2 regions of the Mesorhizobium sp. B2-3-15 genome follow, and region 1 is predicted to be linked to the other one. Evidence: predicted binding sites of a transcription regulator. Region 1 holds the regulator's gene; the other holds the start of a gene.
What was found. The regulator PhoB, encoded in region 1, activates phosphate uptake and scavenging genes when phosphate is short. The targets are predictions, from matches to a motif close to TGTCATNNANCTGTCAT.
Positions count from the first base shown of each region.

Region 2: phnF (phosphonate metabolism transcriptional regulator PhnF) is a predicted target of PhoB. The motif match lies at 6,672-6,688, and genes of this name have one in related genera.

Region 1 covers NZ_VFVO01000010.1:233,845-244,375, reverse strand. Annotated here, with positions in the region: gene pstS (phosphate ABC transporter substrate-binding protein PstS) at 1-966, shown strand, start outside; gene pstC (phosphate ABC transporter permease subunit PstC) at 1,033-2,016, shown strand; gene pstA (phosphate ABC transporter permease PstA) at 2,020-2,871, shown strand; gene pstB (phosphate ABC transporter ATP-binding protein PstB) at 2,868-3,671, shown strand; gene phoU (phosphate signaling complex protein PhoU) at 3,697-4,404, shown strand; gene phoB (phosphate regulon transcriptional regulator PhoB) at 4,424-5,113, shown strand; gene FJ954_RS21385 (ROK family protein) at 5,116-6,351, opposite strand; gene xylF (D-xylose ABC transporter substrate-binding protein) at 6,618-7,658, shown strand; gene FJ954_RS21375 (sugar ABC transporter permease) at 7,897-9,249, shown strand; gene FJ954_RS21370 (ATP-binding cassette domain-containing protein) at 9,260-10,084, shown strand; gene FJ954_RS21365 (CHASE domain-containing protein) at 10,225-10,531, shown strand, end outside.
Region 2 covers NZ_VFVO01000006.1:40,729-51,259, forward strand. Annotated here, with positions in the region: gene FJ954_RS13750 (DUF1868 domain-containing protein) at 1-567, opposite strand, end outside; gene FJ954_RS13755 (DapH/DapD/GlmU-related protein) at 1,088-1,702, opposite strand; gene phnL (phosphonate C-P lyase system protein PhnL) at 1,699-2,406, opposite strand; gene phnK (phosphonate C-P lyase system protein PhnK) at 2,726-3,502, opposite strand; gene FJ954_RS13770 (alpha-D-ribose 1-methylphosphonate 5-phosphate C-P-lyase PhnJ) at 3,499-4,410, opposite strand; gene FJ954_RS13775 (carbon-phosphorus lyase complex subunit PhnI) at 4,407-5,519, opposite strand; gene phnH (phosphonate C-P lyase system protein PhnH) at 5,521-6,132, opposite strand; gene phnG (phosphonate C-P lyase system protein PhnG) at 6,132-6,593, opposite strand; gene phnF (phosphonate metabolism transcriptional regulator PhnF) at 6,705-7,454, shown strand; gene FJ954_RS13795 (zinc-binding alcohol dehydrogenase family protein) at 7,457-8,473, opposite strand; gene FJ954_RS13800 (ABC transporter permease) at 8,538-9,503, opposite strand; gene FJ954_RS13805 (sugar ABC transporter ATP-binding protein) at 9,500-10,531, opposite strand, start outside.

The DNA of each region.
Region 1 (10,531 bases):
TCCGGCGCCGGCTCGACCTTCATCTATCCGGTGTTCGCCAAATGGGCCGACACCTACAAGAAGGACACCGGCATCGGCCTCAACTATCAGTCGATCGGCTCGGGCGGCGGCATCAAGCAGGTCATCGCCAAGACCGTGACCTTCGGCGCCACCGACAAGCCGATGTCCGACGCCGATCTCGAAAAGAACGGCCTCGTGCAGTTCCCGATGGTGATGGGCGGCATCGTGCCGATCGTCAACCTCACGGGCATCAAGCCGGGCGAACTCGTCCTCGACGGCAAGACGCTGGCCCAGATCTATCTCGGCGCGATCACCACCTGGGACGATGCCGCGATCAAGGCCCTGAACCCCTCGCTCACCCTGCCGTCGACCGCTATCGCCGTCGTTCATCGTTCGGACGGCTCGGGCACGACCTTCAACTTCACTGACTACCTCGTGAAGCTCTCGCCCGACTGGAAGGACAAGGTCGGCTCGGATACGGCCGTCGAATGGCCGACCGGCGTCGGCGCCAAGGGCAGCGAAGGCGTTGCCAACACCGTCAAGCAGACCGACGGCGGCATCGGCTATGTCGAATATGCCTATGCCAAGCAGAACAATCTCTCCTACTCCAAGATGCTGAACGCCGCCGGCAAGGTCGTCGAGCCGTCGCTCGAATCCTTCGGCGCGGCTGCTTCGAACGCCGACTTCAAGGGCGCCAAGAACTTCAACGTCATCATCACCAACGAGCCGGGCGACGCCACTTGGCCGATCGCTGCCTCGACCTGGGTGCTGATCCACAAGACCCCGGACGATGCCGCGGCCACCGGCGAAGCGCTCAAGTTCTTTGCCTGGGCCTACAAGGACGGCAAGGAAACCGCCAAGGCGCTCGACTATGTGTCGATCCCCGATAGCGTCGTCGACCTGATCAAGGCTTCGTGGAAGGCCGACATCAAGGCCGACGGCAAGCCCGTCTACGCCGGCGAGTAATATCTTTCTGGAGGAGCGCCGCCCCGCGGCGCTCCTTTTCAATCAACACAAAGAGCCGAGCTTGACATGAGCGCTGCCCACGAAGCCTTGCCAGCCATTCGAGGTTCACGCGACGCCACCGTCAGACGGTTCGCGTTGACCGATTCGATCTTCCATGGGCTGACCCGCGCCGCCGCCATTCTCGTGCTGGTGCTGCTCGGCGGCGTCGCTATCTCGCTGTTCGCCGGTTCCTGGCAGGCACTGTCGACCTTCGGCTTCTCCTTTCTGACCACCGAGAGCTGGAATCCCGTCACCGAGAAATTCGGCGCCCTGGCGCCGATCTATGGCACCATCATCACTTCGGCCATCGCCATTCTGATCGCTGTGCCGCTCGGTATCGGCATCGCCATTTTTCTCACCGAGCTTTGCCCGCGTCCGCTCCGGCGCCCGATCGGCATGGCCGTGGAACTGCTGGCCGGCATCCCCTCGATCATCTACGGCATCTGGGGCCTGTTCGTGCTGGCACCGTTCCTGCAGACGACAGTGCAACCTTTCATCATCAACGTGTTCCACGGCATTCCCGGCCTTAACAGCCTGTTTGCCGGGCCTCCTTATGGGATCGGCCTGCTGACCTCGGCGATGATCCTGGCCATCATGATCCTGCCTTTCATCACCTCGATCACCAAGGATGTGTTCGATACGGTGCCGCCGGTGCTGAAGGAGTCCGCCTACGGCATTGGCTGCACGACCTGGGAGGTAACACGCCGGGTCGTCGTCCCCTACACCCGCATCGGCATCATGGGCGGCGTCATGCTCGGCCTCGGCCGTGCACTCGGTGAAACCATGGCGGTCACCTTCGTCATCGGCAACGCCCACCGGATCAGCGCCTCGCTGTTCGCGCCGGCAACGACGATCTCGGCAACCATCGCCAACGAATTCACCGAAGCCGTCGGCGATCTCTACACTTCCTCGTTGGTGGCGCTCGGCCTGATCCTGTTCGTCATCACCTTCCTCATCCTTGCCATCGCCCGCTACATGCTGATGCGCATCGATGCCCGTACCGGAGTCTGACCGATGTCGACAGCCGCATCGCTTCACCAGAGCCGCAAGCGCAAGAACGGCGTGATGATGACGCTCTGCGTCGTCGCCGCCGGCATCGGCCTTGCCTGGCTGGCGCTGATCCTCGGCGCGCTGCTCTATAAGGGCCTGTCGGGCGTTTCGCTCTCAGTGTTCACGGAAATGACCCCGCCGCCCGGTGATGCCGGTGGCCTGCTCAACGCCATCTACGGCAGCATCGTGATGACTATTATCGGCATCGTCGTCGGCACGCCGATCGGCGTGCTGGCCGGCACCTACATGGCCGAATATGGCCGCTTTTCGAAGCTCACCACCGTGGTGCGCTTTATCAACGACATCCTGCTGTCGGCGCCCTCAATCATCATCGGCCTGTTCGTCTACGAATTGATGGTGCGGCCGATGGGACATTTCTCGGCCATCGCCGGTGCCGTGGCACTGGCCATCCTGGTCATTCCCGTCGTGGTGCGTACCACCGAGGACATGCTCAACCTTGTGCCGAACGCTTTGCGCGAGGCCGGCACGGCGATTGGCGCGCCGCGCTGGGTGGTGATTCGTTCGGTGGCCTACCGCGCGGCGATGTCCGGCATCGTCACCGGCATATTGCTGGCCATTGCCCGCATTTCCGGCGAGACGGCGCCACTTCTTTTCACGGCGCTCAACAACCAGTTCTGGTCGAGCAATCTCAATGCGCCGATGGCCAGCCTGCCGGTGACCATCTTCCAGTTCGCTCTCAGCCCTTACGAGGAATGGCAGCAACTGGCGTGGACCGGCGCACTCATAATCACATTGACGGTTCTCGCGCTCAGCATCTTTGCGCGCAGCCTGACCGGACGCAGAGAGGACAAATGAGCCAGATGTTGTCTCCAGACATGACGATTGCGACAGAGGCAGCCGCCAAGGCGAAGATCGAGGTCAAGAACCTCAATTTCTACTACGGCCAGTCGAAGGCGCTGAAGGACATCACCTTGTCGCTGCCCGAGCGCAGCGTGACGGCCTTCATCGGACCGTCGGGTTGCGGAAAGTCGACGCTGCTGCGCGTCTTCAACCGCATCTACGAGCTCTACCCCAAGCAGACCGCCGAGGGTCAGGTGCTGCTCGACGGCCAGAACGTTCTCGACCGCTCGCAGGACCTCAACCTGTTGCGCACCAAGATCGGCATGGTGTTCCAGAAGCCGACGCCGTTCCCGATGTCGATCTATGAGAATATCGCCTTCGGCGTCAGGCTCTATGAGAAGATCGGCAAGGCCGAGATGGACGGCCGTGTCGAGCAGGCGTTGAAACGCGCCGCGCTGTGGAACGAGGTCAAGGACAAGCTCAATGCCAGCGGCCTCAGCCTGTCGGGCGGCCAGCAGCAGCGGCTTTGCATCGCCCGCACCGTGGCGGTCAAGCCGGAGGTCATCCTGCTCGACGAACCGGCCTCGGCGCTCGACCCATTGTCGACCGCCAAGATCGAGGAATTGATCGACGAGTTGCAGGCCGACTACACGATCGTCATCGTCACCCACAACATGCAGCAGGCCGCGCGCGTCTCGAAGCAGACGGCTTTCATGTATCTGGGCGAGTTGGTCGAATTCGACAAGACCGAGAAGATCTTCACGTCGCCTCGCGAGAAGCGCACGCAGGACTACATCACCGGCCGCTTCGGCTGATCTCACGCATACGAGGACCAGGATCATGGCCGAACACACAGTCGCAGCCTTCGACGAGGATCTCGGACAGATCAGCAAGCTGATCAGCGACATGGGCGATCTCGCCGGCACGATGGTCGGCGGCGCCACCAAGGCGCTGCTGAATTCCGACAACGCGCTGGCACAGCGCGTCGTCTCCGACGACGCCATCATGGACGCGCGCCAGCGCGAACTCGATGATCGCGCCATCACCCTGATCGCCAAGCGCCAGCCGATGGCCGACGATCTGCGTCATGTCGTCGGCTCGATCCGCATGGCGGGCGATCTCGAACGCATCGGCGACCTTGCCAAGAACATCGCCAAGCGCGTCGGCTCGGTCGGCCTCACCGCCACGCCGCGCGACTTGTCGCATTCCATCGACTCCATGGCGCAGCTGGTGCTGATCCAGGTGCAGGGCGTCGTCGAGGAATATGCGGCCGGCGATGCCGCCGCCCTCGCCAAGCTCAGGAATGACGACGAACGCATCGACGTCAAATACACTTCGGTGTTCCGCGAACTCCTGACTTACATGATGGAGGATCCCCGCAACATCACGGCTTGCACGCATCTTTTGTTCTGCGCCAAGAATCTCGAACGCATCGGCGACCATGTGACCAACATCGCCGAGAATGCGTATTATGTGCTGACCGGCACGCAACTGCCCGCCAATCGTCCGAAGCAGGACGAGACGGCGATGTCGGTGCCGGCGGCTTGACGGCAGGGATGATCGATCGATGATCGCGCCACGCATCATGGTGGTGGAGGACGAGGAGCCGCTGGGCGTGCTCCTCCGCTACAACCTGGAGTCCGAGGGTTACCAGGTCGAGGTGGTGACACGCGGCGACGAAGCCGAGATACGCCTCCAGGAAAACGTGCCCGACCTGCTGGTGCTCGACTGGATGGTGCCGGCGGTTTCCGGCATCGAACTCTGTCGGCGCCTGCGCATGCGGCCCGAGACGGAGCGATTGCCGATCATCATGCTGACGGCGCGCGGCGAGGAGAGCGATCGCGTGCGCGGCCTCTCGACCGGCGCCGACGACTATCTGGTCAAGCCGTTCTCGACGCCGGAATTCATGGCCCGGGTCAAGGCGCTGCTGCGCCGCGCCAAACCGGAAGTGCTGTCCAGCGTGCTCAAGGTCGGCGACATCGTGCTCGACCGCGAATCGCACCGGGTCTATCGCAAGAAGAGCGAGATCCGGCTCGGACCGACCGAGTTCAGGCTGCTCGAATTCATGATGCGCCATCCCGGCCGCGTGTTCTCGCGCAGCCAGTTGCTCGACAATGTCTGGGGCGAGACGATCTACATCGACGAGCGCACCGTGGATGTGCATGTCGGCCGCCTGCGCAAGGCGGTCAACAATGGCCGCATGCCCGATGTGATACGCACCATCCGTGGCGCGGGCTACGCAATCCGCGAGGATTGAGATCAGGCCACGTTCTTGCCGGATCTCACCTGCACGCCCGGCGCGAAGATCTCCTGGTCGACGAAGGTGAGCGCGCGCATGGCGCAGCCCTCGCGGATCAGCGGCAATTCGTTCGGCTCTGTATCGAAGGAAATCGACGTCGAATGCTGGCCGCCGGCGGTCTGGGCGATGGCCTCACGCAAGGCCGGCTCGATCAGATCGAAGGCGGCGGCGCTGACGCCGACCATCGCAACCGGCGCCGGATCGATCAGCGCGAACAAGCTGCCAAGGCCATAGCCCAGCGCCTCGCCGGCCTTGCGATAGGCCTCGCGCTCCGGTCCGTCTCTTTCGCGCGCCGTGGCCGCCAATGCGCGCATGTCGGCGTCGCTGACGTCGACCGGTTTGGCGTCCTCACCCATCTGTCCTGCATTACGCCAGATGGCATAGTTGCCGGCATAGGCCTCGACGCAGCCGCGCCGCCCGCAGCGGCAGAGCGCGCCGCCGGGGCGATGGATCATGTGGCCGAACTCGCCGCCTGAGGAATGGGTGCCGGTGAACAGCTCGCCCTTCAGCACCAGGCCCATGCCGATGCCGTGCGAGAGCAGGATGGCGATGAAGTCGTCGCGGTAGCGCTCGGGGTCGCGCCAGCGCAGCGCCACAGCCATCATGTTGCAGTCGTTCTCCATGGTGGCGGGGATGCCGAATTCGGCTTCGAGTATATCGGCGAAGGCAATGTCCGTCTGCGGCGTGATCGGCGACCACAGCATGGCGCGCGCCTCGGTGTCGGTGATGCCCTGGATCGCCAGCGCGATGCGGGCAATGCTGGCGACATCGAGGTCGGGATCCTCGAGGCGGCGCCGGACGATGGCCACGCATTCGCCGATCAGCGCCTCGCGCGACATGGTCAGCGTGTCCAGCCGGCGCTGCTCCTCCGATATCACCTGGCCGGCGTAGTCGATGACGGCGACGGAGAGGAAATTCAGCGACAGCACCACGGTCATGACCGCCGCGGCCTCGGGGTTGAGACAAAGGCCCACCTGCGGCCGGCCGCGTTTCAGTGAGCCGGCCTCGTTCGGCTTGCCTTCGCTCAGGATACCTTCGCCGATCAGGTCGGCTGATATCGCCGATATGGTCGAGTGGCTCAGGGCGGTGGTGGCGGCGATCTCAGTGCGCGAGGGCTGGCCACCCCGGCGCACGGCTCCAATCACCATTGCGCGGTTGCGCCGGCGCAGATCGTCGTGGCGGATTCCGACCGACATGATTTCCCTCCCCGTCGCCGCGGTTCTTGACGCCCCCTCGAACACCTCCGGCAACGGGTCGAATACTGGCAGAAGCGGCTGGGGCTGTCATTTATTTATTGCGGGGCTCGAAAAAAGGATTCCGGCACCTCAAAATCCGTCAGAATCGATGTTGACAGTGTTCCGGCGATGGACCAGTGTTTTTTCGAGGCTCGAAAAAATTAGGGCCTTTGTGCCGGCCTTAGGGCCAGTTTGGTCGCGCCACACGCGGGCGCAGGGAGGATATCATGAAGAGATTCACAGTCGCCGTTCTGGCGGGTGTCGCCATGTCGCTGACGCTGGCGTCGGTCGCGCAGGCGAAGGGCAAGGTTATCGGCGTGTCGTGGTCCAACTTCCAGGAGGAGCGCTGGAAGACCGACGAGGCCGCCATGAAGAAGGCGATCGAGGCCGCGGGCGACAAGTACATTTCCGCCGATGCGCAGTCCAATCCTGGCAAGCAGCTGACCGATGTCGAGAGCCTGATTTCGCAGGGTGCCAATTCGCTGATCATCCTGGCGCAGGACGCGTCGGCCATCGGCCCGGCGGTACAGAAGGCGCTCGACGAGGGCATTCCGGTCGTCGGCTATGACCGCCTGATCGAGAACAAGGACGTCTTCTACCTGACCTTCGACAACAAGGAAGTCGGCCGCATGCAGGCCCGCGAAGTGTTCAAGGTGAAGCCTGAGGGCAATTACGTCTTCATCAAGGGCTCGGGCGCCGATCCGAATGCCGACTTCCTGTTCTCGGGCTCTATGGAAGTGCTGAAAGCGGCAATAGACAGCGGCAAGATCAAGAATGTCGGCGAAGCCTATACGGACGGCTGGCTGCCCGCCAACGCCCAGAAGAACATGGAACAGTTCCTCACCGCCAACGACAACAAGGTCGACGCCGTGGTCGCCGCCAATGACGGCACCGCCGGCGGTGTGGTCGCGGCGCTGACGGCGCAGGGGCTCGCCGGCACCGTGCCGGTCTCCGGCCAGGACGGCGACCACGCCGCGCTCAACCGCATCGCGCTCGGCACCCAGACCGTGTCGGTGTGGAAGGACGCGCGCGAACTCGGCAAGAACGCCGCCGAGATCGCCTCGCAACTCGCCGACGGTAAGAAGATGACCGACATCGCCGGCGTGAAGGACTTCACGACGCCTGGCGGCAACACCGTAAAGTCGCTGTTCCTGACCCCGGTGGCCATCACCAAGGACAATCTCAACCTCGTCATCGACGCCGGCTGGATCAAGAAGGACGAAGTCTGCACGGGCGTTGCCGCAGGCAGCGTCGCGGCCTGCAACTGAGCTTGATCGCCTGAACAGTCGGAAGCGCCGCGGCGTGGAACGGTCAGTGTTCTGAACACTGGCCGTTCCAATTTCCTTGTTTTCGCAATTCCGGACGAAAAACCGCTACGCACTTTTCCTGGAATTGCTTCCAAGCCGCGGCGTGTTCCCGACAAGATTTGTGTTTCCGCCGCTGGCGGCTAACTTCTGGGCTCTGGTCCGGCATCCGCGTCAGGCGGCAAGCCGCTGGGAGGACATCATGACCGACACCACCGCAACCTCGCAGGCCGATACGGCGCGTGCGTCGGAACTCGGCGCGGTCGCGCGTTTCCTGAAGGCGACCGAGATTGACACCCGCATGCTCGGCATGATCGGCGCGCTGCTGCTGATCTGGGTCGCGCTGCATGTGATTTCGAGCCTGCGTCTTGGCGTCAATCCGCTCGATTTCGACAGCCGCACGTTCCTCACGCCACGCAATCTGTGGAACCTGTCGGTGCAGACGTCCGCGGTCGCCATCATGGCCTGCGGCATGGTGCTGGTCATCGTCATGCGCAACATCGACCTGTCCGTCGGTTCCGCCGAGGGCTTGATCGGCATGGTCATGGGCTTTGCGCAGGTACATTTCCTGGTTCGGTTCGTAGGACTTGAACTCGGCAACCCATGGATCTGGGTCCTGGCACTGGTCATCGGTCTGGCGCTCGGGCTTTTGATCGGCGCCTTCCAGGGCTTCGTCATCGCCTATCTCGAAGTGCCGGCCTTCATCGTCACGCTGGGTGGCCTGCTGGTCTGGCGCGGCGCCGCCTGGTGGGTCACGTCAGGCCAGACGGTGGCACCGCTCGACGCCACGTTCCAGCTGATGGGCGGCGGACCGGCCGGATCGATCGGCGCCACCTGGAGCTGGGTCGTCGGCATCGTCGCCTGCCTGGCCGTCGTGTTCGCGCTGTTCAACGGGCGGGTTCAGCGCAAGCGCTTCCGCTTCCCCCTGCGGCCGATCTGGGCCGAGACGCTGCTCAGCGTCGTCACCTGCGCCGTCATCATGGGCGCGGTCTGGCTAGCCAACTCCTATCCATGGCCGATCGGGATCGTGAACCGGTACGCGGCCGCCAACAACATCACCGTGCCGGAGGGCGGGCTGTTCATCGCCCACGGCATCGCCATACCGGTGCTGATGGCGGTCGCCGTCGGTCTGGTCATGACCTTCATCACCAACCGCACCCGTTTCGGCCGTTATGTCTTTGCTATCGGCGGCAATCCGGAAGCGGCCAATCTCGCCGGCATCAACACGCGCTGGATCACCATGAAGGTGTTCATGATCATGGGCGTGCTGGCCACGATCGCCGCCGCCATTTCGTCGGCCCGGCAGAACTCGTCCACCAATGTGCTGGGAACATTGGATGAGCTGCTGGTCATTGCCGCGGCCGTCATCGGCGGCACCTCGCTTGCCGGCGGCTCGGGAACCATCATCGGCGCCATGCTCGGTGCATTGCTGATGCAGTCGCTGCAGTCGGGCATGGTGCTGCTCGGTGTCGATTCGCCGTTGCAGAGCATCGTCGTCGGCGCCGTGCTGGTCATCGCCGTCTGGCTCGACACCGTCTATCGCAAGCGGGTTTAGGGATACGACCATGGCTGACAAAACCGCTCCCGTAAGGGCCCTCACAACTGCGCCCACTGGCACGCCGCTGGTCGACATGCGCAACATCTCGATCGCCTTCGGCGGCATCCGCGCCGTCGACGACGCCTCGATCGATCTTTTCCCCGGCGAGGTCGTGGCACTGCTCGGCCACAACGGCGCCGGCAAGTCGACGCTGATCAAGATCCTGTCCGGCGCCTACAAGCGCGATGCGGGCCAGATCTTCGTCAACGGCGAGGAGGCAGCAATTTCCAACCCGCGCGACGCCAAGAAATACGGTATCGAGACGATCTACCAGACGCTGGCGCTGGCCGACAATGTCGATGCCGCCGCCAACCTGTTCCTCGGCCGCGAACTGATGACCGCCTGGGGCACGCTCGACGACGTCGCCATGGAGGCCGAGGCGCGCAAGGTGATGGGGCGGCTCAATCCCCGCTTCCAGCGCTTCAAGGAACCGGTGATCAAGCTGTCGGGCGGTCAGCGGCAATCGGTGGCCATCGCACGCGCGATCCTGTTCAATGCCCGCATCCTGATCATGGACGAGCCGACGGCGGCACTTGGGCCCCAGGAAACCGCCCAGGTCGGCGAGTTGGTCAGGCAGCTCAAATCCGATGGCATCGGCATCTTCCTGATCAGCCACGACATCCACGACGTGTTCGAGCTGGCCGACCGTGTCTGCGTGATGAAAAACGGCCAGGTGGTCGGCACCGCCCGCACGACTGACGTCACGCAGGACGAGGTGCTTGGGATGATCATCCTGGGCAAATGTCCTCCAGGTGCCATACCGGGGCCGGGCGCGCTGAAGATCGCCGCCTGAGGCCGGTCAGGCCGCTTCGGGCACGCCCCGTTGCCGGTCACGTGATATGCCAGTGATCACGATGGTGTGGCCTGACCATTGTGTTGGCCCGGCGACTTGCCCATAAAAGGTCCTGTTTTGCTCATGGACCGCATCATCCGTTGAAGAAGCTTTTTCCAATCGTCGCGTTCATTGCCGTTGCACTGATCAGCATGACCATGGCGGGGTTCGCTTATTTCGCGACGCAGGAAGCCGCCCGCATCAAGTTCGAAGGGGCGGCCGATGACGCCCTCAACCGGATCGAGAGCCGCATCGACCTGCACCTGTCGCTGCTGCGCTCGACACAGGCCCTGTTCGACGCACGCAACGGCGATATTTCCCAGAACGAGTTCAAGGCATTCTTCAAGGCGCTGGATGTCGACAACAATTTCGCCGGCCTGCGAGGCATCGGCTTCCTGCGGCTGGTCA
Region 2 (10,531 bases), on a different contig from region 1:
ATCATCAAAGCGCTGGATCTGATAGGCGAAGGTGATGTGGAAGACGTAGGTGTCGTGATCGGGATGCCGGCAGCCGAACGGCACCGCGAGCGCATCGCGCCATGCACGCATGATGCGCGCATCCTCGTCGGTCGCGCCGGCAACGGTGAGGCCGGTCGGCAGGACCTCGGCCACCTTGATGTTGAAAGGGCCGAAGCCCTGGAACCCCTTCAGGCGCTCCAGATAGAGGCGGGTCATGGCGTCGATGCTGGTGTCGAGCGGCACGTCCCGCGGCCAGAAGGGCAGGCGACGGCGATATTCGATTATGCCCTGGAAAAGGGTCATGTGCAGGCTGGAAACGGGCGTGAAGGCGAGGCGGTCGGCATCAGGCATTGCCAGCATCTTCTCGCGGACGGCCAACACCACCGCCTCCGACGGCGAGCCCTCGACAAGATGGCTGACCACCGTGTTGCCGGGCTCGAAGAGGAAGTTGCCTGACGTGTCATAGCGGGTGCCGAGATGCACCGGCGGCGTCGGACTGGAACCTTCGAAAAATCCGGTAAGCGAGGGTCTGACGGTCATGGAAATCTCCTTTGGGAGAGATGCCTCCTGTCCGAGTCACATGTCAGGGATGTGAACGGTGCCCTGTATGAGCATCGTGCCGAACAGATGAGTAGGAACCAGCGCGCTTAGGATAGACGCAATCCCAAGATCATCAACATGGCAGCGGAAACGGCGTCCGACCATCGCCTGCGCCCAACTGACGTTCCACGACCCCGGTGACCATCGCCAGCCCGCAAAATATGATGGAAACGGTCTCCGGTTTACAGGAAGGCTGTTAGCCTGGCTTTCCGGTAAGGTTGGCGAGGAACCATAAAATATAGAGTGGTACTAATCCTGTCGCCGATAACCCCAGCCCTACCACTATCATAATGATTGAGGAGACTACGTCAGACTGGCCCCAGCGATTAATCTCACGCTTCACTGCCAAATTTCCCAGTACCAACAGGGCCATTCCAACACAAAAAAGTATTAAGACGATAAAGCCCATTCCTGCCCTGTGCCGCTGAGTTTTCCAAACAATACTTTGGCAAAAACATCAATGGCGTCAACCGTATTTCTCCAGGAACGCCTCCGCCGACAACTCTCGGAAATCGTCCAGTGCCGCGCGCAGCCTCGCGTGATCCCAATCCCACCAGGCAAGCGCCTGGTAGCGCTCGGCGGTGCGGCGGTCGAAGCGCTCGCGGATCGGTTTTGCCGGTACGCCGGCGACGATCGTGTAGGGCGCGACGTCCTTCGAGACGACCGCGCCGGCGCCAACGGCGGCGCCGTCGCCGACGGTGACGCCGGGCAGGACGGTCGAGCCGTGGCCGAGCCAGGTGTCGTGGCCGATGATGACGCGCTTGGCGCGGCGCTCGGCGAAGAATTCGCTCTCATGCTCGGCGTCGTCCCAATAGTCGGAGGCGCGGTAGGTGAAGTGGTGCAGCGTCGGCCGCCAGGTCGGGTGGTTGGTGGCGTTGAGGCGCACGCTGGCGGCGATGTTGGCAAATTTGCCGATCGTCGCGCACCAGACCGCGCAGTCCTGCATCATGTAGGAATAGTCCCCGATCTCGCTTTCCGAAACCCGGCTGCGGTCGGCGATCTCGGTCCAGCGGCCGAGTGTCGAGTTGTGCACCTCCGCCGTCGGGTGGACCAGCGGCGTCTCCGATAGCTTCCTGGTCATGCGGCGATTTTTCCCGGAGCGAAGGCGGTGACGTCGATGATGCGGTCGGCCACCGCCTCGCGCACATCGTGATCGTGGAAGATGCCGAGCAGGGCGACGCCCGCCGCCTTTTTGGCGGCGATGAGTTCGATCACCACGTCGCGGTTCGTCGCATCGAGCGATGCGGTCGGCTCGTCGAGCAGCAGGATGGGGTGCTCGGTGATGAAGCCTCGCGCGATGTTGACACGCTGCTGCTCGCCGCCCGAGAAGGTTGCCGGTGGCAGCATCCAGAGTTTTTCCGGCAGGTTGAGCTGGGCCAGCAACGCGCGTGCCTTGGCTAGGGCTGCCTCGCGCTCCTCACCGCGTTCAACCAGTGGCTCAGCGACGACGTCGAGAGCCGAGACGCGCGGCACGGTGCGCAGGAACTGGCTGACATAGCCGATCGTTTGCCGGCGTACGGCAAGCACGGTGCGCGGGCTGGCATGGGCGAGGTCGATCAGTCCGTCCTCGTGCCTGACGATGATCTGGCCTTCGTCGACGGCGTAGTTGCCGTAGAGCATCTTCAGTATCGAGCTTTTGCCGGCGCCGGACGGACCACCGAGCACGGTGCATTCGCCGGCCTTGATCGAGAACGAGACACCCGCGACGACAGGGAGTTTGATGCCGTCGCGCAGATGCATGGTGAAGCTTTTGGCAACGTCGGAAACAACGAGTGGGGTCGGCATCAGAAGGTTCTCCGATTGTCGTCGGTCGGCGGGAGGATACGGCTCTTTCTCCCCGCCACTATACGGGGAGAAATGTCCGGCAGGACAATGAGGGGCAGCGCCGAGGTCCGGCTGAGCAGTTGCTTTGCGCAGGGCGAAGGTGCCGGGACGACAGATGCGTCCGCAACGCACGTTCCCGCCACGTCAGCGCCGCCCCTCATCGCCCTGCCGGGCACTTCTCCCCGTATAGTGACGGGGAGAAGGGGCTGTGTCGGGCGGTTTCGCCAATCGCCAACGTTGAAAAATTCGCTTGGCAGCGGGTGGTGGCCTGGCGCCATCATCACACCTGCAAAATCGAGGAAACGAGCAATTGCGTGTAGGGCGCGCGCGGGTCGTCGAGGACGCGGTCGGTGAGGCCGCTTTCGACGACGCGGCCGTCCTTCATCACCATCATGCGCTGCGACAGCAGCCGCGCCACGGCGAGGTCGTGGGTGACGACGATCGCGGCAAGGCCGAGGTCCGTGACCAGGCCGCGCAAGAGATCAAGCAGGCGGGCCTGCACCGAGACGTCGAGGCCACCTGTAGGCTCATCCATGAACACCAGCCTTGGCCCGGTGACGAGATTGCGGGCGATCTGAAGCCGCTGACGCATGCCGCCGGAAAAGGCGCGCGGTTCGTCGTCGATGCGGTCTTCCTCGATCTCGACGCGCGACAGCCAGTCGACCGCGGTAGCGCGGATCTTGCCGTAGTGGCGGTCGCCGACCGCCATCAGCCGTTCGCCGACATTGGCGCCGGCCGAGACCGTCATGCGCAGGCCGTCGGCCGGGTTCTGATGGACAAAGCCCCAGTCGGTGCGCATCAGGAAGCGGCGCTCGGCCTCGCTCATGCGGTAGAGTTCGCGGAACTGGCCGTCGCGCATGCGGTAGCTGGCGGTGCCGGAGGAAGGCAGCAGCCGCGTCGACAGGCAGTTGAGCAGCGTCGTCTTGCCGGAGCCGGACTCGCCGACGACAGCCAGAACCTCGCCCGGCCACAGGTCGAAGGAGACATTGTCGCAGCCGACCCGGGAGCCGTAGAACTTGGAGAGCGCCGAGACGCGCAGCAGCGGTTCGTCGGTCATTGCGCCGGCTCCATGTTTCCTGCGGCAAGATCGGTTTCGGGGGCAAGGTGGCCGCGATGGCCGTCGGCGCGCCGCTTCTCGCAATAATCGGTGTCGGAGCAGACGAACATGTGGCCGCCATGGTCGTCTAGGATGACCTCGTCGAGATAGACATTCTCGGCCGCGCATAGCGCGCAGGGCTGATCGAAAGTCTGCACCTCGAACGGATGATCCTCGAAGTCGAGGCTCACCACTTGGGTGAAGGGCGGCACAGCGTAGATGCGCTTTTCGCGGCCGGCGCCGAACAGCTGCAGGGCCGGCGAGCGGTGCATCTTGGGATTGTCGAATTTCGGTGTCGGCGACGGGTCCATCACATAACGGCCCTCGACCTTGACCGGATAGGCATAGGTGGTGGCGATGCGGCCGTGCTTGGCGATGTCCTCATAGAGCTTCACATGCATGAGGCCGTATTCTTCCAGCGCATGCATTTTCCGCGTTTCGGTCTCGCGCGGCTCGAGGAAGCGCAACGGTTCGGGGATCGGCACCTGGTAGACCAGCACCTGGCCCGCCGTGAGTGGATGTTCGGGGATGCGGTGACGGGTCTGGATGATGGTGGCGGTGGCGGTATCGGTGGTGACCGCGACGTTAGCGACTTTCTTGAAGAAGGCGCGGATCGACACGGCATTGGTGGTGTCGTCGGCGCCCTGGTCGATGACCTTGAGCACATCGTCGGGGCCGATAACCGACGCGGTGACCTGCACGCCGCCAGTGCCCCAGCCATAGGGCATCGGCATTTCGCGCGAGGCGAACGGCACCTGGTAGCCCGGAATGGCGATGCCCTTGAGGATCGCGCGGCGTATCATCCGCTTAGTCTGCTCGTCGAGATAGGCGAAGTTGTAGGTGGCGATGTCTGTCGGTTGCGCAGTCATTCCGCTGCCTCCTTTTTTTCTTCCGCCTTCGATGGATTTTCGCGTGCTTCGTACTCGGCGCGCATGCGACGTACGAGATCGAGTTCGGCCTGGAAGTCGACGTAGTGCGGCAGCTTCAGGTGCTCGACGAAGCCGGTGGCCTGGACATTGTCGGAGTGCGAGATGACGAACTCCTCGTCCTGGGCGGCGGCGACGATATCCTCGCCGAGCTCCGCGGCGCGCAGGGCCCGGTCGCAGAGTGCCATGGCCATCGCCTTGCGTTCGCTCTGGCCGAAGACTAGGCCGTAGCCGCGGGTGAATTGCGGCGGCGCCTTGGCCGAGCCCTTGAACTGGTTGACCATCTGGCATTCGGTGACGCGCACCGTGCCGAGCGGCACGGCGAAGGGCAGTTCGGGAACGTCGAGTTCCAGTTCGACCTCGCCGATGCGGATTTCGCCGACGAAGGGATGGTTGCGGGCATAGCCGCGCTGGGTGGAATAGCCGAGCGCCAGCAGAAAACCCTCGTCGCCGCGCGACAGTGCCTGCAGGCGGATGTCGCGCGCCATCGGGAATTCCAGCGGCTCGCGGGTGATGTCGCCGGGCACATGGTCCTGCGGCATCTGGCCATCGGGCTCGATCAGGCCTTCACGGGCGAGGATCGCCGAGACGCGCGGCATTGCCTGCGCTTCCGTCTCGCGCTGCAAGGGCTCGGCGACATCGACACCGGCGGCGAGCTCGGGGTCGAGCAGGCGGTGGGTGTAGTCGAAGGTCGGGCCGAGCAACTGGCCACCGGGCAGATCCTTGTAGGTCGCCGACACACGCCGCTCGACCAGCATGGTGCTGGTGTCGATCGGTCTGGAATAGCCGAAGCGCGGCAGCGTGGTGCGGTAGGCGCGCACCAGGAAGATCGCCTCGATCATGTCGCCGCGCGCCTGAACGATGGCTAGCGCGGCCAGTTCCCTGTCATAGAGCGAGCCTTCGCTCATCACCCGGTCGACGCCGAGCGCCAGCTGTTCCACGATCTGGTCGAGGCGAAGTGCGGGCACCGAGCGGTCGCCGCGCCGGCGGTCGGCAAGCAGGCTGTGGGCGTTGGCAATGGCGGCTTCGCCACCTTTTACCGCGACATACATCTTACGCCTCCATCGTCTTGATACGCGTCGTGCGCGGCAGGCAGGCTATGCGGTCCGATGTGGCGAGGATGATGTCGACGCCGCGCGGAAAGCGCCTGATATTCTGCTTCCACTGCTCGACGAAATGGCGCGGCATCTGTGCCGGCGCGATCGTGGCGCTGGTTTCGATGCCCGGGCCTTCCAGCAGTAACGGAGTGCCTGAAACGAGGTCGCCGACCTGCAGGATCAGCGTCGTCGATCGGTCGGGATAATCCTGCGTGCCCTGCGAAAAACCGTCGAGCGCCATCATCTCGGCCGGCGTGGCAACAAACGCTAAATGCGCGTCGGCCGGCGTGTTGGCCAGCGGCGCGCCTGTGTGGAAACCAAGCCAGGACCCGATCGCGGCGGAGGCATGCAGGGGAGGGTCGAGCCAGAGCGGCGTGTCGTTGTCGCATAGCGCCAGTGCTACGGCGCCCGACGTCGCCGAGAGCGGAGCCGGTGGGCGGGCCAGGGGTGGCAAGGGGTGGACACTGCCCGGCCGCGCCATGGCATCCATGACGGCCCGAAACACGGTCTGAGCGTTGAAGACCGGATCGGCGAAACCGCCCTCGATCGATTGCGCAGCGATATCCATCAATCTTCTCCGCGAACCATGGTGAAGAAATCCACCTTAGTTGCCGCCGTCTCGGCGCGGCGTTTTTCCTGGGCAGCGGCAAGCGCCGACCGCAAAGGCGCGATCAGCCTGGTCTCGACCTCGGTGCGGCGGGCAGGGTCCTGCCAGAGCGCGTCGGCTATTGCTCCCAGCTTCGCCTTCTGCTTGTCGCGGCCAAGCGCGTAACAATGGCCGACCTGCCCGGATGACAGCCGGACAGTGGCACGCGTGACGGTCGCCTCGCCGACATTGAAGGGCGCGCCGCCGCCGCCGATGCGGCCACGCAGCGTGACAAGGCCCGTCTCGGGACCGCGCAGAAGTTCGGCTTGCGAAGGCAGGCCAGACTCGTTCCAGAGCCGGACGATGTCGTCGCCGCTCGATTGCGCCAGCGTCGCCATGGCGGCCTTGCGCTCGGCCTGGTCGCGGCCTTCCTGTCCTCGCATCGCCAACTTCCTCTCAGCTAAATTTGTCTATTGATATAGACAACTATACAAATTATACATATTACCTAACGCGAGTCCATGACGGGTGCGTGACAGGCCGGGGGGCAAAACATGATCGGGCATGATGTGGCCGACAGCATCGAGCGGCGCAGCGGCGTCTCACTGTGGCGCCAGATCGCCGACAGGATCCTGCAATCCATCGCCGCCGGCGATTTCGCCGAAAACGCCGCGCTGCCGCCCGAAGTCGCGCTGGCCGAGCGCTACGGCGTCAACCGTCACACCGTACGCAGCGCCATATCGGCCCTCGTGCAGGAGGGCGTGCTGCGGGCCGAGCAGGGACGCGGCACCTTCGTCCTGTCACGCAAGCGGCTGTCCTATCCGATTGGCGCGCGGACACGCTTTTCGACTGGCCTGCAGGGGCAGACGTCGGAACGGCACATCGTGCTGCTCGCTTCGTCGGTCGAGCCCGCCAGCCAGCGCGTGGCCGAAGGCCTTGGCCTTGCCAGGGGTGCCGAGGTGATCCGGTTGGAGACACGCGGCGAGGCTGACGGACGGCCAGTGTCGCGCGCCGCTGGATGGTTCGATGCCCGGCGCTTTGCCGGCATCGACAAGGCGATGGCGCAAACCGGTTCTATCACCGCCTCGCTCGCACGTTTCGGTATCGACGATTATCTCAGGCAATCGACCGTGCTCTCGGCGCGCCATGCCGACGCCGCCGATCTCGCCGATCTCGATCTGCAGCCGGGCGCCATCGTGCTGGTCACGGTTGCGGTCAACGTCACACCTGACGGCCAGCCAATCCAGTTTTCGGAGTCGCGTTTTCCGGCCGAGCGGGTGGAGTTGAAGCTGTCGGCGCTGTAGGGCTATCCGATCTCGATCACGGCCTTGATCAGGCCCGACTTTTCATGCGCCCAGCGTGCGAGATCTCCTGGCGTATCGGCCAGCGTGGTGCGGTGGGTGACAAGCTTGGCCAACGGCACGGCACCATTGCGGATCGAGGCCGCGACATGGTCGAAGTCGGCGCGCAACGCATTGCGGCTGCCGATCAATGTCATTTCTCGCTTGTGGAACTCGGGATCGGAAAAAACAATATCGTCCTTGACGACGCTGACCAGCACCAGCGCTCCGCCATGCGCGACGTGGGCAAAGGCAGATTGAACCGATCGCGTGTTGCCGGTGGCGTCGAAGACCACGTCGAAGCCTTCGCCGTCGGTCGCATCACGCACCAGATCGGACACGGGTCCTTGCGAGCCGTCGAGAATCGAAAAGCCGAGTTCACTCGCCGCGAAGACCAGTCTTTCGGTGCTCATATCGAGAAGTGTCACATCCAACCCGGCAATGCGGGCGAAGATGGCGGTGCCGAGCCCGATCGGGCCGGCGCCGATGACCAGGGTGCGGGCGCCAGGCTCGGCCCGGGCGCGCCGGACGGCATGCGCCCCGATGGCCAGGAATTCGACGGCGGCGGCGTCGGCGAGCGACAGGCCGTTGGTGGGATAGAGATTCTCAGCCGGCACCAGGATCTGTTCGCACATGGCGCCGTCGCGGTGCACGCCGAGCACTTCGATCCTGACACAGCAATTGGGCTTGCCGTGCCGGCAGGCGATGCATTTGCCGCAGGAAAGGTAGGGGTTGATGATCACCGGTTCGCCAAGGGGGAGGTCGACGCCTTCGCCCCGCTCGGTCACTGTGCCGGAGACTTCATGGCCCATGATGCGGGGATAGGCGAGGAAAGGGTGCTTACCCTCGAAGATATGGTAGTCGGTGCCGCAGATGCCGACATGACTGACCGCCACCAGGGCCCAGCCGGGAGGCGGGGCGCCGGGAGCCGGGTGGTCTTCGACAGCAAGGTCGCCGGGCGAGCGGCAGACGACGGCTTTCATGCTTTGATCCAGTCTGTTCAAGAAATCGCCGGCCCGCGCCAGGCCGGCGATCGATTGGAATGCGTCATTCGCCGCGGCGGCGCAGTCCGTCGAAGTAGACGATGATGATGATCAGCGCGCCGGTGATGATGCGCTGCCAGAACGAGTTGACGTTGAGCAGGTTGGCGCCGTTGTTGATGGTGGCCAGGATGAAGGCGCCAAGCAGCGGCCCGTGCACCGAGCCGACCGCGCCGAACAGCGAGGTGCCGCCGATGACCGAAGAGGCGATCGCCTGCAGTTCCCAGCCCTCGGCCTGGGTCGGGTTGCCGATGCCGATGCGGGCGGCGAGCAGCACGCCGACGAAGGCCGCGCACAGGCCGGACAGCGTGTAAGCCATGTAGATGGTGCGCTGGACATTGACGCCGGACAGGCGCGAGGCCTCGGCGTTGGAGCCGACCGAAAAGAGGTAGCGGCCCCAACGGCTGTGATGCAGGAAGACATAGGCGGGCACACCCACCAGGATCACCATCCAGAACAAATTGGGGATGCCGATAAAAGAATTGCGCGAGAAGGCGGTAAAGCTGTCGCTGTTGATGTTGATCGAGTTGCCGTTGGTCATCAAAAGGCCGATGCCGCGCAGCGAGGTCAGCGTCGCCAGCGTGATGATGAAGGGCGGCAAGCCCATCTTGACGATGCCGAAGCCATGGAAAAGGCCGATGGCGACACCGACGAGCAAGGTGATCAGGATGGCGACCGCGATCGGAACGCCGGCATTGATCAGCATGGCGACTACGACGGTGGCGAAGCCGACCACCGCGCCGACCGACAGATCGATGCCGCCGGTGATGATGACGAAGGTCTGGCCGACCGCCATGATGGCGATCATCGAGCCCTGCCGCAGAAGATTGGCGATGTTGTTGCCCGAGGCGAAGCTTGGCGTCGCCAGGGACAGGACGATCCAGAGCAGCACCAGCAGCGCCAGCAGCGTCAGCCCGAACAGGACGTTGTAGTTACGCTTCGGTTTTTCGGCGGGGATCGCCTCGATGCTCATGTCTGTCCTCCCAGTTTTTCTTGTTTCTCGGCGAGCGCCTGCGTGAGAATGTCCTCGTGACTGGCGGTGTGGAACCCGTGCGTGGCCACCAGCTTGCCGCGCCGGAACACGTGCAGCGTGTCGGCCAGTTCGTAGACCTCCGGCAAATAGGACGAGATCAGGATGATGCCGGCGCCCTTCGACAACAGCTCGCCGAACAGGCGATAGATCTCCGCCTTGGTGCCGACATCGACGCCGACCGTCGGTTCGTCGAAGATGAACAGCTTGGCGCCGTGCGCCAGCCATTTGCCGATGACCATCTTCTGCTGGTTGCCGCCCGAAAGGCTCGACGCCAGCGCCCCGCGCGTCGGCGTCTTGATCCTCAGGCCGGCGATCTGACGGTCGGCCTCGGCCTTCTCTTTCGCATTCGAGATCAACAGATTGCTGGAGATGCGCTTGTAGATCGGCAAATTGAGGTTGAGGCCGACCGGCAAATTGAGGCAAAGGCCTTGGTCGCGGCGGCTTTCCGGCGCCAGTGCCATGCCGAGCTTGATCGCGTCGTGCTCGGAGTTGATCTGGACGTCCTTGCCTTCCCACAGGATCTGGCCGGCCGACTTCTTGTGACGTCCATAGAGCGAGGTGACGAACTCGCTGCGGCCGGCGCCGATCAGTCCGTAGAGGCCGACGATCTCACCGGCACGCACCGTCATCGAGATGTTCTCGAAGCCTTTGCCCGACAGGTTCCTTGTTTCGACGATCGGAGCGCCCGGCGTGAAATGCTCCTTGTGGTAGACCTGTTCGATAGAGCGGTTGATCATCATCTTGACCAGCTCGGCATCATTGGTCTCGGCGATATTGCGTGTGCCGACCAGCGTGCCGTCGCGCAGCACGGAAACCCGGTCGGCGAGTTCGAAGACCTCCTCCATGCGATGGCTGATGTAGATGATCGTCACGCCTTCACCCTTCAGGCGCCGGATCAGCGTGAAAAGCTGGTCGGCCTCCTTGCGGGTGAGGTAGGCCGTGGGTTCGTCGAAGATCAGGAATTTGGT